3 regions of the Citrobacter braakii genome follow, and region 2 is predicted to be linked to each of the others. Evidence: predicted binding sites of a transcription regulator. Region 2 holds the regulator's gene; each other region holds the start of a gene.

Region 1 (5,678 bases), 570 kb from region 2:
AGCAGCGTTTCACTTGACGTCGCCGGGAGCGTATCCGTGGCATAACGATGACGTTTAAGGTGAGTTACCAGTTGACCAAACAGCAGCTCAGCCATGGTAAAGGCCTGCGCATCGCGCTGATTACTTTCATGCTCAAGCTGGCTTATAACCTGTCTGGCCTGGGTCATGCCAACGCTGCCAAGTCGCCAGTGCGGCTGCCTTGGCGTACCGTCAAATCCGGGGATCGCCCCTTGCCAGTCAACATTCAGCGTTAACCGCTCCGGGCAGTAGATGATATTTTGCAACACAAGGTCGTTAACGGAGGTGTAGGAGTGTTTATCTTCGGCGCGAATGTAAAACAGATCGCCGCGGGTTATCCGGTACGGACGATCGTAAAGGACATGCAGACCATTGCCGCGCCAGACCAGAACCAGCTCGCAAAACTCGTGGGTATGCTCAGCAAAGACATCCTGCGGATAACGATCGGCCACGGCGACAGCCTGCTGCTCATGCGCAAAAAAGTCTGATTTCAAAAGAACCAGATGATTCGCCATCACATCACCTCAACCTGTACGCTTGCCGGATGCGCTGCGCTTATCCGGCATGAAAGGGTATGATTATCAGCAAACGGACGGTAAAAAACGTTGATAGCTTTCGCGTTACTGAAGGCTGCTTCCCGCTATAAGGTCACGCCCCTGACGAATATCGCGTGGCGACCACTCGAACTCACGGCGAAAAAGCGTCGAAAAGTGGTTACTGTCACCGAAACCGCAGAGATAAGCGATATCAGTCACGCTGTCATCACTGTGGCGGAGCAGATGCCTGGCTTTAATCAGTCGCAGACGGTTAAGGTAGCGCTGCGGCGTCAATCCTGTTTGCTGTTTAAGCTGGCGATGCAGAGTGCGTAAAGAGAGCGAAAACTTCTCGGCCAGCGCCTCCCAACACACCTCTTCGGCAAAGTTATCCTCCAGCCATGCCATCAAAAGGTTAAGCCGCGCATCGTTATCGGTCGCCGCTTCCATCAGGCTGCTTTTACGCAGCAGTACCAGCAACTGCATAAACAGGATCTCGCGATTTGCCGCCGTGGGCGTATCCATCTCCTCGCCGAGCGTCTCCATCTGCCCCACCAGGTGACGAACCTGCTGCAGTACGCCCTGGTTTACGCGCCAGTGGGAGGGATACTGCCCATTTTGTTCCTGAGGCAAAAGCTGATTCAGCCCGGCCAGAAATTGAAACGCATCCGGAGAGCGATACAACACATTGGTCAGACACAGATTGTCAGTATGTTCATATAAATGCCTGTCATGATCGCGGACGAAACACACCGTACCACCGCTGATGGTGTAAGGCTGTCCGTTGAACACATGGATCCCCGTTCCATGTTCGACCACCACAATTTCATGAAAATCATGATGATGTTCAGGAAACGCGGGCTGAGGAAGCCGCGGTTCAATAGCCACTGGCGCTTTACCTGTCGGAAAAAAATCCACGCAATGCAGTACGGTCATGACGGCTCCCCCTGATTAACGAATATGGCTGAATAGTAATTAAGGGTTCCTACCCTCACCTTAATTTTTTGACGCCAAAGTGCGTAAACACGGTTAATTCTTTAAGAAATGGCGGGAAAGATCGGGAAATGCGGAAGGCGTCACATCCGCCAAAATCCGCGCTATTAGTGGAAACTGTGAACAACATCACGTTCACCTTTGCCATGTTGCCAGCCGCTAATTGGGGCTGTCACTGTCAAGAAGGTACGCTTTATTCGGGGTTCTTAGACTGAGTGCAATAAAACTCAGAAGGACCTCGCCATGACTTTTCGCCATTGTGTCGCTGTCGATCTCGGCGCATCCAGTGGGCGCGTAATGCTCGCTCGTTACGACAGTAAACACCGCACACTGACGCTGCGTGAAATCCACCGCTTCGTTAACTGTCTGCAAAAAACGGACGGTTTTGACACCTGGGACATCGACAGCCTGGAAAACGACATTCGCCTTGGCCTGAAAAAAGTCTGTGATGAAGGCATTCGGATAGACAGCATTGGCATTGATACCTGGGGCGTGGATTACGTATTGATCGATAACGCCGGCCAACGTGTTGGTCTGCCGGTCTCTTACCGTGACAGCCGCACGACCGGCATTATGTCACAGGCGATGGCGCAGCCAGGTAAAGGTGAAATCTACCGCCGTAGCGGCATTCAGTTTCTGCCGTTTAACACCTTGTATCAGCTACGTGCGCTGGTTGAACAGCAGCCAGAACTGCTTGCGCAGGTGGCACATGCCCTGCTGATCCCCGACTACTTCAGCTTTCGCCTGACCGGCAAATTGAACTGGGAATACACCAACGCCACCACCACCCAGTTAGTCAATATCAACACCGACGACTGGGATGACACGCTGCTGGCGTGGACCGGGGCAGACAAAGCCTGGTTTGGTCGCCCGACGCATCCGGGGAACGTCATTGGTCACTGGATTTGCCCGCAGAAAAACCAAATTCCGGTTGTGGCCGTCGCCAGTCACGACACCGCCAGCGCGGTCATCGCTTCACCGCTGGCCGATAAAAATAGTGCGTATCTCTCTTCCGGTACCTGGTCGCTGATGGGCTTTGAGAGCAGAACGCCGTATACCAACGATGCGGCGCTGGCGGCGAACATCACCAACGAAGGGGGCGCGGAAGGGCGCTACCGCGTACTGAAAAACATCATGGGACTGTGGCTGCTCCAGCGCGTTTTAAAAGAGCGCCAGATTACCGACCTGCAAACGCTTATTGCCCAAACGCAAGCGCTGCCGGCCTGCCAATTCCTGATTAACCCGAACGACGATCGCTTTATCAACCCCGACGATATGAGCGCGGAAATTCAGGCGGCCTGTCGTGAATCGGGTCAACCCGTTCCCCAGCAAAACGCCGAACTGGCGCGCTGTATCTTCGACAGCCTGGCATTGCTATACGCTGACATTCTGCAAGAACTGGCACAACTGCGTGGTGCAGCATTTAGCCAACTGCACATCGTTGGCGGCGGCTGCCAGAACGCCCTACTGAACCAGCTGTGCGCGGATGCCTGCGGTATTCGCGTGATGTCCGGGCCGATTGAGGCCTCCACGCTCGGCAATATTGGCATCCAGTTGATGACGCTGGACGAGCTCAACAACGTCGATGATTTCCGTCAGGTGGTGCGTGCCAACTACGACCTGACCACCTTCATTCCAAATCCTGAAAGTGAAATTGCCCGCTACCAGGCGCAGTTTCCATCACTACGACAGACAAAGGAGCTTTGCGCATGACCACTCAACTTGAACAAGCCTGGGAACTGGCAAAACTGCGTTTCGCCGCGGTAGGCATTGATGTCGAGGCGGCCTTACGCCAGCTCGATCGTCTGCCGGTCTCCATGCACTGCTGGCAGGGCGATGATGTCGCCGGTTTCGAGAATCCGGAAGGCTCGCTCACAGGCGGTATTCAGGCTACCGGCAACTATCCGGGCAAAGCGCGTAACGCCACCGAACTGCGCGCCGATCTGGAGCAGGCACTGAGCCTGATCCCGGGTCCAAAACGTCTGAATTTGCACGCGATCTATCTGGAGTCCGATACGCCGGTTGCCCGCGACCAAATCAAACCTGAACATTTTAAAAACTGGGTTGAGTGGGCGAAAGCAAACCAGTTAGGGCTGGATTTCAACCCCTCCTGCTTCTCTCACCCGCTGAGCGCCGACGGCTTCACGCTGGCCCACGCCGATGACACCATTCGCCAGTTTTGGATTGACCACTGCAAAGCCAGCCGTCGCGTCTCAGCGTATTTTGGCGAGCAGTTGGGTACGCCATCGGTGATGAATATCTGGATCCCGGATGGCATGAAAGACATTACCGTTGACCGGTTAGCACCACGCCAACGTCTGCTTGAAGCACTGGATGAAGTGATCAGCGAAAAACTCGACCCGGCGCACCATATCGACGCCGTCGAGAGCAAGCTGTTTGGCATCGGCGCCGAAAGCTACACCGTGGGCTCCAACGAGTTCTATATGGGTTACGCCACCAGCCGTCAAACCGCGCTGTGCCTGGATGCGGGTCACTTCCATCCGACTGAAGTGATTTCCGACAAAATCTCCGCCGCCATGCTGTACGTACCGCGTCTGCTGCTGCACGTCAGCCGTCCGGTGCGCTGGGACAGCGATCACGTGGTGCTGCTGGATGACGAAACGCAGGCGATTGCCAGCGAGATCGTCCGCCACAACCTGTTCGACCGCGTACACATCGGCCTCGACTTCTTCGACGCCTCTATTAACCGCATCGCCGCGTGGGTTATCGGCACTCGCAATATGAAAAAAGCCCTGCTGCGCGCGCTGTTAGAACCGACCGAACAACTGCGTCAGCTGGAAGCCAGCGGCGACTACACCGCTCGTCTGGCCCTGCTGGAAGAGCAAAAATCGCTGCCGTGGCAGGCCGTCTGGGAGATGTATTGCCAGCGTCACGACACGCCAGCGGGAAGCCAGTGGCTGGACAGCGTGCGCGCCTATGAGAAAGAGATTTTGAGCAAACGTAGCTAACCGTGACACCAGGCTTACAGGCCGGATAAGACGCCCCACGTCGCTATCCGGCAATGAATGAAAGACGATTGCCGGATGGATCTTCACTTATCCGGCCTACGTAAGACCCGATAACGATCGGGCAATCAACAGGATCACCGAATATGCAAAACATGACTAATTCCTGGTTCGTCCAGGGGATGATCAAAGCCACTTCCGACGCGTGGCTGAAAGGCTGGGACGAACGTAACGGCGGCAATCTGACGCTGCGTCTGGATGAGGCTGACATTGCGCCATTTAGCGCCGATTTCCACGAAAAACCGCGCTATATCGCGCTAAGTCAGCCAATGCCTTTGCTGGCAAACACGCCGTTTATCGTCACCGGTTCCGGTAAATTTTTCCGTAACGTTCAGCTCGATCCCGCGGCAAATTTGGGCGTGGTGAAAGTAGACAGCGACGGCGCGGGCTACCACATCCTTTGGGGCCTGACCCACGAAGCGGTGCCAACCTCCGAGTTGCCGGCTCACTTCCTCTCCCATTGCGAGCGTATTAAAGCGACGAACGGCAAAGACCGCGTGATCATGCACTGCCATGCTACCAACCTGATCGCCCTGACCTACGTGCTGGAAAACAACACCCCGTTGATTACCCGCAAACTGTGGGAAGGCAGCACCGAATGTCTGGTGGTGTTCCCGGATGGCGTCGGCATTCTGCCGTGGATGGTGCCGGGTACGGATGAAATCGGTCAGGCAACCGCCGAGGAAATGCAGAAACACTCGCTGGTACTGTGGCCGTTCCACGGCGTGTTCGGCAGCGGTCCCTCCCTCGACGAAGCATTTGGCTTGATAGATACCGCAGAAAAATCCGCCGAAGTTTTAGTCAAAATCTATTCGATGGGCGGTATGAAGCAGACCATCACACGTGAAGAGCTGGTAGCACTGGCTAAACGCTTTGGCGTGACTCCGCTGGCAAGCGCCGTAGAGCTGTACTGATACCTGCCAACTCAACGCCGGATGCGGCTTCGCTTTATCCGGCCTACATGACGATGCACGTTTCACCGTCGGCCCGATAAGCGTAATGCCATCGGGCACCAGGGATTTTTTTTTAGGAGAATAGTGATGAGCTTTATGTTGGCACTGCCAAAAATTAGCCTGCATGGCGCCGGCGCGATTGCCGATATGGTGAA
Region 2 (5,678 bases):
CGCCTGATTGACCCGCATGCGTTGGTACGCCAGCGGCGTGGCCTGCGGATCGTTGCTGAGGATCAGGCGAATGGCCTCCTGATCGGCTTCTAACGCATCATGGGCGTTCTTACGCAGCAGGCCGCTCTGCCACTGCGGCCACAGCCAGAGTGTACCGCCAAAGGCGATTAAGCAGCCAATAACCGTATCGACAAACCGCGGCACGATAAACTGTTCTCCGTTCAGCGTCAGCAGTTGCAGGGTGTATACCGCCGTGACCGTAAAACCGACGGTAGCCCAGCCGTAGTTTTTGCGCATGATCAGATAGCTACCCAGGGTAATCAGCAGCATGCCTGCCAGCGTGTAACCTTCCTGAATATGGAAGTGCAGGGTGACCCCGGCAATGACCAGTCCAACGAGCGTTCCTGCTGAACGGTGTAAAATACGTACCCGGGTTGCTCCGTAGCCATTTTGCGTGACGAACAGGATCGTCATCAAAATCCAGTAAGGCTTTGGCAGGTGTAAAGCGCTGCCCATCAGGCTGGCGATACTCAGCATGACGCTGATGCGTCCGGCATTACGCAGCGCCGGCGATTTCAACGACAGATAGTTTTTCAGGGCCGGGATCAGCGGCAACCGACGCTGCTTGTCTGCCATTAAATCTCGGGCGTACAGCGGTCGCTGGGTGCGTAGCACGCGGGCAATACGGCTGAAGTGCCAGTAGCAAAATTGTCCCACCGGATTGTCCGGATGCTGGTTGGCGATTTTCTCCAGCGTGCCAATCTGCTTGTCCATCGAGAAACGGGTCGGCAAGCGGTGATACAAAATATCATCGGCCAGTACCCGAAGGCGTTCGGCGACGGTGCGCGCATTCCAGCGAATCACCTGTTCGGCGTGGCTACGTTCGACCAGCTTTTGCACCTCTTCCGGCTGGTGGAGGCTGACGGAAATATGCTCCTGCAAGTCCAGTGCCTCCTGAAAGGCACGCAGCAGGCGCTTGTAATCGTTGTTGCGATGCGCCGACAGCATATGCATTTGCTGGTAGCACTGGGTAATCAGATCCACCGCTTTCTGCTGGCGAACCAGCAGGGGAGGTAGCGCTTTTTCCGGATCGGCATGCTGGGTCAGCAGGCTGTACTTGGCCTCACAGTAATCGGCTAATTCACGGTACAACAAGCTGAGCGATTCACGGAGCGGCTGCTCGCGCCACATCCAGAACCAGAACCAGTTGAACAGGCCGTACCATAACGTGCCCAGCGCATAGATCAGCAACGGTTCCCAGACGGGCATGTTCCCGACCAGGCTTAGCGTGAAAATCGCGGCGATAAGTGAGGCCGGTAACAGTCGGGCATGCAGAGGGCTTAGCTCGGCGGTTACGCCAAGAATCAGCGTCAGTCCGGTGAGGATAAGCGGCAGCGGTATGGCCTGTGCCAGCAGCAACTGCATGATCAGACTGCAACCGGCAAACAAAGACGCGCCAATAGCTAAACGTTTGAAAAAGCGCTTATGCGGGGTATCAAGACCAGCAATGTTGCAGCAGGCAGGGACCAGGGAGAAGAGGAGTCCCAGATGAAGCTGACCGATGATCAGACCAACAGCCACAGGTAAACATAGCACCAGCGTCTGCCGTAGTGCGTAGTTGATCTCTGGGTGGTATATCAGTCTTCGCCACATCGGTGTAAACAAAAGTGGCGCATCACTGAGTAACGCGCCACTTCGATGGGGTTAACGGGTGCCGTAGACGACGATGGTCTTACCGTGTGCGGAGATCAGGTTTTGATCTTCCAGCATCTTCAGAATACGACCAACGGTCTCACGGGAGCAGCCAACGATCTGGCCGATTTCCTGACGGGTGATTTTAATCTGCATGCCGTCCGGGTGGGTCATCGCATCAGGCTGTTTCGCCAGATTCAGCAGAGTCTGCGCGATACGACCCGTTACGTCGAGGAAGGCAAGGTTGCCGACTTTTTCAGACGTGACCTGCAGGCGACGAGCCATCTGTGAAGACAGGCGCATCAGAATATCCGGGTTGACCTGGATTAATTGGCGAAATTTTTTGTAGGAAATTTCAGCGACTTCACATGCGGTTTTGGCACGTACCCAAGCGCTACGTTCCTGACCTTCTTCGAAGAGGCCTAATTCACCAATAAAATCGCCCTGATTCAGATAAGAAAGGATCATTTCTTTCCCTTCTTCATCTTTGATCAGCACTGCCACTGAGCCTTTAACGATGTAATACAACGTTTCCGCTTTTTCACCCTGGTGAATCAGCGTGCTCTTCGATGGGTACTTATGAATATGGCAATGAGACAAGAACCATTCGAGAGTCGGGTCTGTTTGCGGTTTGCCAAGCACCATGCGCGGTTATCCTCTGTTATAAGCTGTCTCCAGAGCCAGAAAACGACGCTGCCTCTGGGTTTGCAAAAATATGCTTCCCGCTACCTGGGAAAGGGGCTGTCAAAAATTAACTGCAGCCTGTAATGTGATGTCCTCTGCATACATGCAGTACGTCAATGTATTACTGTAGCATCCTGACTGTTTTAGCATAGCTTTCGCCGTGTGTCTCCTGGTGTCTCGCTTCAGCATGACGCAGGTCGCCTTCCGTTGCGAGAATTGTTATGTACGCGTAATCTGTCAGGAAAATTGAAACATTGGAGTTACGAAATATGCAAGCGCGTGTAAAGTGGGTTGAGGGGTTAACCTTCCTCGGTGAGTCCGCCTCTGGTCACCAAATTTTGATGGACGGTAACTCCGGTGATAAAGCGCCGAGCCCGATGGAAATGGTATTAATGGCTGCGGGCGGTTGCAGCGCAATTGATGTGGTTTCGATCCTGCAAAAAGGTCGTCAGGATGTGACCAACTGCGAAGTGAAACTGACCTCAGAGCGTCGTGATGAAGCGCCGCGCCTGTTTACCCACATCAACCTGCATTTCATCGTAACGGGTAACGATCTGAAAGATGCGTCCGTTTCGCGCGCAGTCGATCTCTCTGCGGAAAAATATTGCTCCGTGGCGCTGATGCTGGAAAAGGCGGTGAACATTACCCACTCCTATGAAGTGGTTGCTGCTTCGTGATGTCATGCCTGATGGCGTTTCACTTATCAGGCCTACAGGATATAAACGCGTAGGCCGGATAAGGCATCAGCCGCCATCCGGCAAAATAACACCTTACTCTATCTTTTTGCCTTCCATCAGTCGCTGGACCAGCGGCAGCATAATCAATTCCATCGCCAGACCCATTTTCCCGCCCGGAACAACCAACGTATTGATATGGGAAATGAATGATCCCTGCAGCATGGCCAGTAGCCACGGGAAGTCGATCCCTTCCAGGTTCCGAAAATGAATCACGACAAAGCTTTCATCCAGGGATGGAATACTTTTGGCGGCAAAGGGGTTGGAGGTATCAACGGTCGGTACGCGCTGGAAGTTAATATGCGTACGGGAAAACTGCGGCGTAATGTAATTGATGTAATCGTCCATTGAGCGCACCACTGAGTCCATCACCGCTTCGCGCGAGTGTCCCCGCTCGCTGGTATCGCGGGTCAGCTTCTGAATCCATTCCAGGTTCACGATCGGCACTACGCCAACCAGCAGATCGACATGCCGGGCCACGTTTTGCTGTGGGGTTACGACGCCGCCGTGCAGTCCTTCATAGAACAGTACATCCGTCGGTTCAGGCAGCGGCTGCCAGGGCGTAAATGTACCCGGAACCTGATTCCACGGTACGGCCTCATCGTAGGTGTGCAGATATTTTCGCGACTGACCTTTGCCCGTCTGGCCGTATTCGATGAAGGTTTGCTCCAGCAAACCGAAGTCATTAGCTTCGGGGCCGAAATAGCTGATATGCCGCCCGGCATCGCGCGCTTTGCGAATCGCCATGTCCATTTCCGGACGGGTATAACGATGAAAACTGTCACCTTCCACCTCGGCGGCGCGCAGATTTAACTGCGCGAAAATTTTACGAAACGCGAGGCTGGTGGTGGTGGTCCCCGCGCCGCTGGACCCTGTTACCGCAATCACCGGATGTTTGGCAGACATAACAACTCCATGAATAGGTTGAATTTTTATTATAGTCGGCCGTCGGCTACGGATTACTCGTGAATCTGCTTCCTCGGCATAATGTTGACCGTTTCATGCAGTTCGGACCATACCAGCACGGCTTCACCAGATTGGAGTTGGCGTTTGACGTCGGCGACTTTTTGTTCGAGCGAGCGTTCATGTTCACCATAATCGGTGCCTTCGCGCAAGACAAAGCTTTCAATCAGATTGTCCAGCGCGTCCGGGGAGATGTCTTGCCAGGGGATGATCATGATGATGCCTCCAGATACGTTGTCAGCCAGTCCGGGATTCTGGATTCCAGCCACATCTCAGGACGGCGCACCGTACCGCCAATGAATCCGACGTGGCCGCCGTGTTCCGTCAGTTGATACTCTACCTGTGAGGGCAGATTTTCCGGTTTAGGGATCACGTGATGATCCATAAACGGATCGTCCTTGGCATGGATAATCAGCGTGGGTTTGGCGATCTGGTTGAGCAACGGCATAGCGCTACACTGACGGTAATAGTCTATAGCATCGGCGAAACCGTGGATTTTTGCGGTGATCAGATCGTCAAAATCGCGAATGCGACGCAGAGATTTCAACTGGCCCAGACTCACCGGCAGCGAGCCTGGATATGCCTCTAGCTTGCGCGAGGCATTGGCTTTCAACAGGTTTAGCAGGTAGCGCTGATAGACCCGGGAGAATCCCTTGTCCATATGGTAACTACAGGCTTCCAGCACGAAAGGCGCGGAAACGATAACCGCGGCATCAATTGGAATCTCAGTACCTTCTTTTGCCAGCAGGCAGGCCAGCATGTTTCCACCGAGCGAATAGCCTACCGCCGCGGTCGGCACGCGACCGAACTCACGTGCCAGCCAGTGTAAAAACCAGGTGCCATCTTCTGTTTCACCGGAGTGATAAATACGGTTCAGACGATTGGGTTCGCCGCTGCAGCCGCGAAAATGCATCACCACGCCCAGCCAGCCGCGCTTTTGCGCTGCTTCAATCAGGCCATGTGCGTACGGGCTGTTCAGACTGCCTTCCAGACCGTGAAAAACCACCAGGCGCGGTTTGTGTTTCGCCTGTTGCGGATCTTCACTCCATGCCAGATCGACAAAATCACCGTCGGGCAATTCCAGACGCTGCCAGTGGGCGTCGAACTTCACCTTGCGGCGAATTAAACGCGGCAGCATCGTCTGCAGATGGCGGTTACTGATACCGCGCATCGGGCGGAATTCTCGCGAATCGTCGGTAGGTGGAGTTATTTCTGTGGACGTGATTTCAACCATAACACCAGAGCAATTAATAATCGGAAAGAATAACTATACCGCGCACAGCGCGTGCGGGTTAGCCAATATGTGATTTTGTCGCGAGTCAGTCAGCAGGCAATCATCGGCTATAGTGCCGGATGGCGGCTTCGCCTTATCCGGCACTCATGATTACTCGGCCAGCATCTGCTCAAGCTGTTCCTGAGCCTCCAGCCAGGCCATTTCGCACTCTTCCAGTCCGGATTTCGCACTGGCCTGCTGCTGCAAGCATGCCGTGAGTTCGGCTTTGCGGCTTTGGTCGTACAGCTCGCTATCGCCGAGTTTTTCTTCCGCCTGTGCCAGCTGTGCGTGCAGTTTCTCCATCTCTTTTTCCAGACGGGTAATCTCTTTAC
Region 3 (5,678 bases), 440 kb from region 2:
GCCGACGTTGTGGCCTTGAGCAGCAACGAAGGTGTTCGCGATACCACCACCAACGATCAGCTGGTCAGCGATTTTTGACAGAGAGTCCAGAACGGTCAGTTTGGTAGAAACTTTAGAACCACCAACGATAGCCACCATCGGACGAGCAGGTTCTTTCAGCGCTTTACCCAGCGCATCCAGCTCAGCAGCCAGCAGCGGACCAGCGCAAGCTACGTCGGCGAATTTACCGATACCGTGGGTAGAAGCCTGTGCACGGTGAGCTGTACCGAAAGCGTCCATTACGAATACGTCGCACAGCGCAGCGTATTTTTTGGACAGCGCTTCGTCGTCTTTCTTCTCGCCTTTGTTGAAGCGAACGTTTTCCAGAACAACCAGTTCACCGGCAGCGACTTCAACGCCGTCCAGGTAATCTTTTACCAGGCGAACCGGAGCAGACAGTTTGTCTTTCAGGTAGTTAACAACCGGCAGCAGAGAGAATTCTTCGTTGTACTCGCCTTCGGTAGGACGACCCAGGTGGGAAGTTACCATCACTTTAGCACCCTGTTTCAGGGCCAGTTCGATGGTCGGCAGGGAAGCACGGATACGCGCATCGCTGGTTACTTTCCCTTCTTTAACTGGTACGTTCAGGTCCGCACGGATAAAAACGCGTTTACCAGCCAGATCCAGATCGGTCATCTTAATTACAGACATGGTGAATCCTCTCGTTGATTCATAAAGTTTTGTCGACGCTCAAGCGTCGAGCCTGAAACCAATAGCAGCCATCGCTAACGTTGTGTCGAGCATACGGTTAGCAAAGCCCCATTCATTATCACACCAGACCAGCGTTTTGATCAGGTGAGCGCCACTCACGCGCGTTTGCGTACCATCAACGATGGCGCTGTGCGGGTCGTGGTTAAAATCTACAGAGACCAACGGTAATTCCGTATAGTCAACTATACCATGAAATGCACCTTGTGCTGCTTTTTGCAGCAACTGGTTGACTTCACTGGCTTTTACTGGTTTTTTCACCGTCACGCTTAAGTCGATCGCCGTCACATTTATGGTCGGTACACGCACCGCAATCGCTTCAAAACGATCGTTAAACTGCGGGAAAATTCGCGTGATGCCCGCCGCCAGTTTGGTATCAACCGGAATAATAGACTGGCTGGCCGCTCGCGTGCGACGCAGGTCAGGATGATAGGCATCAATAACCTGCTGATCGTGCATCGCGGAGTGGATCGTGGTGACGGTACCAGACTCAATGCCGTAAGCATCATCCAGCAATTTAATGACGGGTATTATGCAATTCGTGGTGCAGGAGGCGTTGGAAACGATCCGGTGTTCAGCGCGCAGCTGATCCTGATTAACGCCATACACAACGGTTGCGTCGATGTCGTGACTACCAGGATGTGAAAAGAGCACTTTTTTTGCACCAGCGGCAATATGCGCCTCGCCGTGTTCGCGGTTGCCGAAAACCCCCGTACAGTCCAGCACAACATCGACACTCAGTTCGCGCCAGGGAAGCGCATCGAGCGTTCGCTCATGCAGAATGCGGATCGCGTCATCGCCAACGATGAGCTGGTCACGTTCCTGACGAACATCCCAGGCAAAACGTCCATGGCTGGTGTCATATTTCAACAAATGCGCCATGCCTGCAGCATCCGCCAGTTCGTTGATTGCCACCACGGTGATTTCCGCCCGACGCCCGGATTCATACAAAGCACGAACCACGTTGCGTCCGATGCGACCGAAACCATTAATCGCTACGCGTACGGTCATAGGTCTCCTGCAAGGATTTCTCAGAAACGATGTGGCAGACAGAGTAATGCAGCAAATCGCTCAGGGAAACCTTACCTGTCGCAAACTGCGACTAATTGGTTAATTGTCGAACATTTAATCGACTGAAACGCTTCAGCTAGAATAAGCGAAACGCGGAATAAAAGGAATGATTGTCCAGCCAAAGAAAACAGTTATCTGACGTACATCACACTTTTCCCGCTAAGACCGGGGGAAATTATTCCAGTAAGCCGTAATAATCATTACGGCTTAACAGGAATAATTGGCCTTCACGCAATCCGATATTCACCAGATTCCAGCATCTCCAGCGTCAGGTCACCAGGCAGACTCGCTTCCAGTACCCGATGAACATTCGGTCCGTCGGTACGCTCATAAAACGCCTCAGCGTCAGCTTGTGATAGTCCGCCCGCCAGTTTACGACCTACCAGTCGTGTACGGAGCGCGTTGGCAGGAGCACGAATAAACAGCGAGTAATCACAAAACTCAGCTAACGCCCGCCACCTTTCATCATCGCGTAATAACCAGTTTCCTTCCACAATCACAATCGGCGCGGTCACTGTTATGGCCGCTTCTACCGGATCGTGTTTTTGCCGGTCGTACTGTGGCCAGGTGCCCTCCCCTTCCCTTATCAGACGTAGATTCTGTGCAAGCTTATCCACATCAAAGGTTTCCGGCGCACCTTTGTATGCTCGCAGGTTATGAGCATCCAGCCAGGTGTTGTAGTGATGGAAGCCATCCATCGGCAGCGTCTGGATCTCCGGCAGGCCAGGATCCTGACGGGAGAGATATTCCCAGAAGGTGGTCAGCGTCGATTTACCCGTACCAGGCGGTGCGCTGAGAAAAATGATCGTTCGTCGCTGCGGGTGAGTGGCATGTATTTTTGCCAGCTGTTGTAATAACGGTTTGTGGACGTTCTCTATCTCATCATCACGGTAATGTGCTTCAACCTGTAGCCCATTCACCGTTAGTTTGATTTTCACGGCGTTAATTCCTTTAAAATCGCCGTCACTGCCAGCGTCATTGCCGTCTTGACCATTGCGCTAAAGCGCACTTCGGACCACGCAGCAAAGTCGGCAAATTTCATCGACTCCAGCGCACCGTAGAGCGTTGCGTTGCGGGTGATACTGTTCACGTTGCTGACAAAATCCCAGGTAATGTCATCGACAAAACCGGGGATATTATCCTGCTCGTTCAGGTACTGATAAAATTGAGAGAAATGGGTGATGTCGGCATAAAGCCATTTATCCATTTTTCCCAACGCATAAATCAGACGTAACGCAACGTCGATATCGTCAAGCGGTCCACTCTGGGCGAGTAACGGCTTCACTGCATATTCCACGATCTCTTCATCGTTATTAACGAACAGCGACGGTAGAAAGCGCTTAATGCCCTGGAGCAAAATGTTATGTGCCGTCGTCATAAACGAGAGTAAATTATTTTGAGCATCCAGTTGCTCAAGCACATCGTCTTCTGTCAGCGTCGTCATTCGTTTCTCGATAAATCACCATGAATGCAGAGAGTCTATTATATTACACGTTCGATCCGCGCCGCCGATCAGTAAAGTTTGCGTGCGCACACCATTCGTAACCTGTTGGATCCCTTTCACAAGATCGCCACCCGTGACCCCTGTCGCGCTAAAGAGGATCTTATTTCCCCCTACCAGTTCGTCCAGCGCGTAGATCCGGTTGATCTCAACGCCCATTTCCGCGCAGCGCTGATGTTCCTGTGCCGCAATCAGACGATTATCTGCGTTATTTCCTTTCGCTTCGCAAAAATCAATCAGTTCAGCCTGCATATCGCCCCCCAGCGCTTTAACCGCACAGGCTGAAATAACCCCTTCAGGCGCGCCGCCAATGGTATACATCAGATCATAAGGATTCTCCTGCTTACAGGCCAGCACGCTGGCGGCCACGTCGCCGTCGGGCAGAGCAAAGACCTTGACGCCAAGCCGTGTCGCCTCGGCAATCGCTGGTTGAAGGCGCGGCTTATCCAGCGTCACCATCCGCAGTCGCTTCAGCGGTTTACCCAACGCCTCTGCTACATTACGCAGATTATCTGCCAACGGCAGCGCCAGATTAATCGCCCCTTTCGCAAACCGATTAACAACCAGTTTTTTCATGTACATATCAGGAGCGTGTAACAAACTACCGCGAGGGGCAAACGCCATGACGGCCAGCGCATTGCTTTGCCCCATAGCCACCATTCGGGTTCCTTCGATAGGATCAACGGCGATATCTACCTCAGGTCCGCTGCCGGTTCCCACTTCCTCACCAATCCACAGCATCGGGGCTTGATCAATCTCCCCTTCGCCAATAACGATGCGTCCGCGAATGGCAATACTGTTCAATGCTTCCCGCATTGCCGTCACAGCCAGACCATCAATCTTGTTTTTATCGCCGCACCCGGTTTGCGGCCAGGCTGCCAGTGCAGCCTGCTCCGTGATACGAAATAGCGGCCATGCCAGCGACATCATATCGCCGCCTCCCCGATATCAACGCCAAAGTGTGCCAAAAGGTATTTTTCTGCCTTTTCATTCCAGATACCGTGCGTCTCCTCCACCAGCAGCGCCAGTTCTTTGAATAATGGGTCAGTTTTCCCTTTCTCGGCAAAATCAGCAATGGCGGTTAGTGGCATGGTAACGCCGTTATATATCAGCTTCTTACCGCCGGGGATCGCCGGTAAATTCAATACAGTTTCCGGAACTGCATCAAGGCCGCCAATGTGCGTCACCATAAACGACGGTTGCAGTTGGCCGGTTGCACTGAGCGCAATGGCCTCTTTCATATCATCCGTTGAACCACCAGATGTCCCGACAACGTGAGTGCTGTTGTAGTGCACGTTATAAAAATTAAACGGCACTTTGAAGTTACTGTCCGTAGGACCGGCAAAAAAATTCAGGCAACCATCTTCCGCGAGTAAATCATCAGCCATCTCAACAACTGCAGGCACTGCCGCATACACAAAGACATCATCAAAACCTGCGTCATGAGTTAACGCTCGCAGCATCGCTGTCGGAGAATCCATGCCAGTAGTATTCACATAGATGAGCTCAATCCCCTTTTCAGCCGCCAACTCAACGGGCAACAGTTTTTTAGCTTGCGCCAGTCGTGCTTCGTCAATGTCGACCACCACCACGCGCGACGGCTGAATATTCCCGTTAATGGCATAATCTATTGCACCAATACCCATCGGCCCGGCGCAGGCCAGAAGCGCAATGTTCCCCCCTGGCTTAATCCCCATGCGATGCTCATAAACGTAAGGCGTGGTGTGAAAATTCGCGTTATACGCGCCAATAATGCAGCACATCGGTTCTGCCAATGAGGCGGCAGCAAAATAAGAGCCGTGGTAAGGCAAAACGCATCCCAGGTTAATCGCCACTTCCGGGATAATCATATATGTCGCATTGCCGCCAAAATATTCATAGCTGTATCCTGCTGAATATCCACTTGGCAATCCCATCGCGGGTTGCAACACAAAACGCTGACCTTTCTTATATTTATCCGTCAGGTTTTTCCCCACCTCAACAATGATACCAGCACATTCATGTCCGGTAATAACCGGATGATTTTCCAGATCGTCCGGTACGCGTTTATGATCGCTCCCCAATGCTGCTGCTTTCCAGGTGGACAAACAAACGCTATCGGATATTACGCTTACTAACAATTCATTATCTGTAATTGCAGGCAGTTCAAATTCGCGGATACGAATATCCTGCTTGCCATATATGGCAGCAACTTTCGTTTTCATATTCACTCCAAAAATATAAGAAGGCTAGTTCGCAGTAATGCGTTTAAATAAATCATCCAACAATGGGTCACCAATATAGTTCTTAATCAGCACTAATGGCTTTTCACTTACACGTTTAACACGACCTTCAAGACTGGCATGGGTGACAATAATAT

The links. The regulator CRP, encoded in region 2, controls carbon source genes, mostly activating them, when cyclic AMP is high. The targets are predictions, from matches to a motif close to ATGTGANNNNNNTCACAT.
Region 1: the regulator CRP is predicted to act here: its motif matches at 1,616-1,633, upstream of rhaS (HTH-type transcriptional activator RhaS).
Region 3: the regulator CRP is predicted to act here: its motif matches at 1,952-1,969, upstream of epd (erythrose-4-phosphate dehydrogenase).

Annotation. Positions count from the first base shown of each region.
Region 1 covers NZ_CP045771.1:794,563-800,240, forward strand. The annotation lists gene rhaR (HTH-type transcriptional activator RhaR) at 1-533, opposite strand, end outside; gene rhaS (HTH-type transcriptional activator RhaS) at 639-1,487, opposite strand; gene rhaB (rhamnulokinase) at 1,788-3,257, shown strand; gene rhaA (L-rhamnose isomerase) at 3,254-4,513, shown strand; gene rhaD (rhamnulose-1-phosphate aldolase) at 4,657-5,484, shown strand; gene fucO (lactaldehyde reductase) at 5,611-5,678, shown strand, end outside.
Region 2 covers NZ_CP045771.1:1,367,379-1,373,056, forward strand. The annotation lists gene GFC06_RS06265 (YccS/YhfK family putative transporter) at 1-1,653, opposite strand, end outside; gene crp (cAMP-activated global transcriptional regulator CRP) at 1,705-2,337, opposite strand; gene GFC06_RS06275 (OsmC family protein) at 2,646-3,053, shown strand; gene GFC06_RS06280 (phosphoribulokinase) at 3,147-4,016, opposite strand; gene GFC06_RS06285 (YheU family protein) at 4,070-4,288, opposite strand; partial or broken gene GFC06_RS06290 (hydrolase) at 4,285-5,353, opposite strand; gene GFC06_RS06295 (ABC transporter ATP-binding protein) at 5,458-5,678, opposite strand, start outside.
Region 3 covers NZ_CP045771.1:1,807,968-1,813,645, reverse strand. The annotation lists gene pgk (phosphoglycerate kinase) at 1-690, opposite strand, end outside; gene epd (erythrose-4-phosphate dehydrogenase) at 730-1,758, opposite strand; gene GFC06_RS08495 (nucleoside/nucleotide kinase family protein) at 2,046-2,756, opposite strand; gene GFC06_RS08490 (MltR family transcriptional regulator) at 2,753-3,262, opposite strand; gene glpX (class II fructose-bisphosphatase) at 3,278-4,249, opposite strand; gene GFC06_RS08480 (zinc-binding dehydrogenase) at 4,246-5,523, opposite strand; gene GFC06_RS08475 (PTS mannitol transporter subunit IICB) at 5,548-5,678, opposite strand, start outside.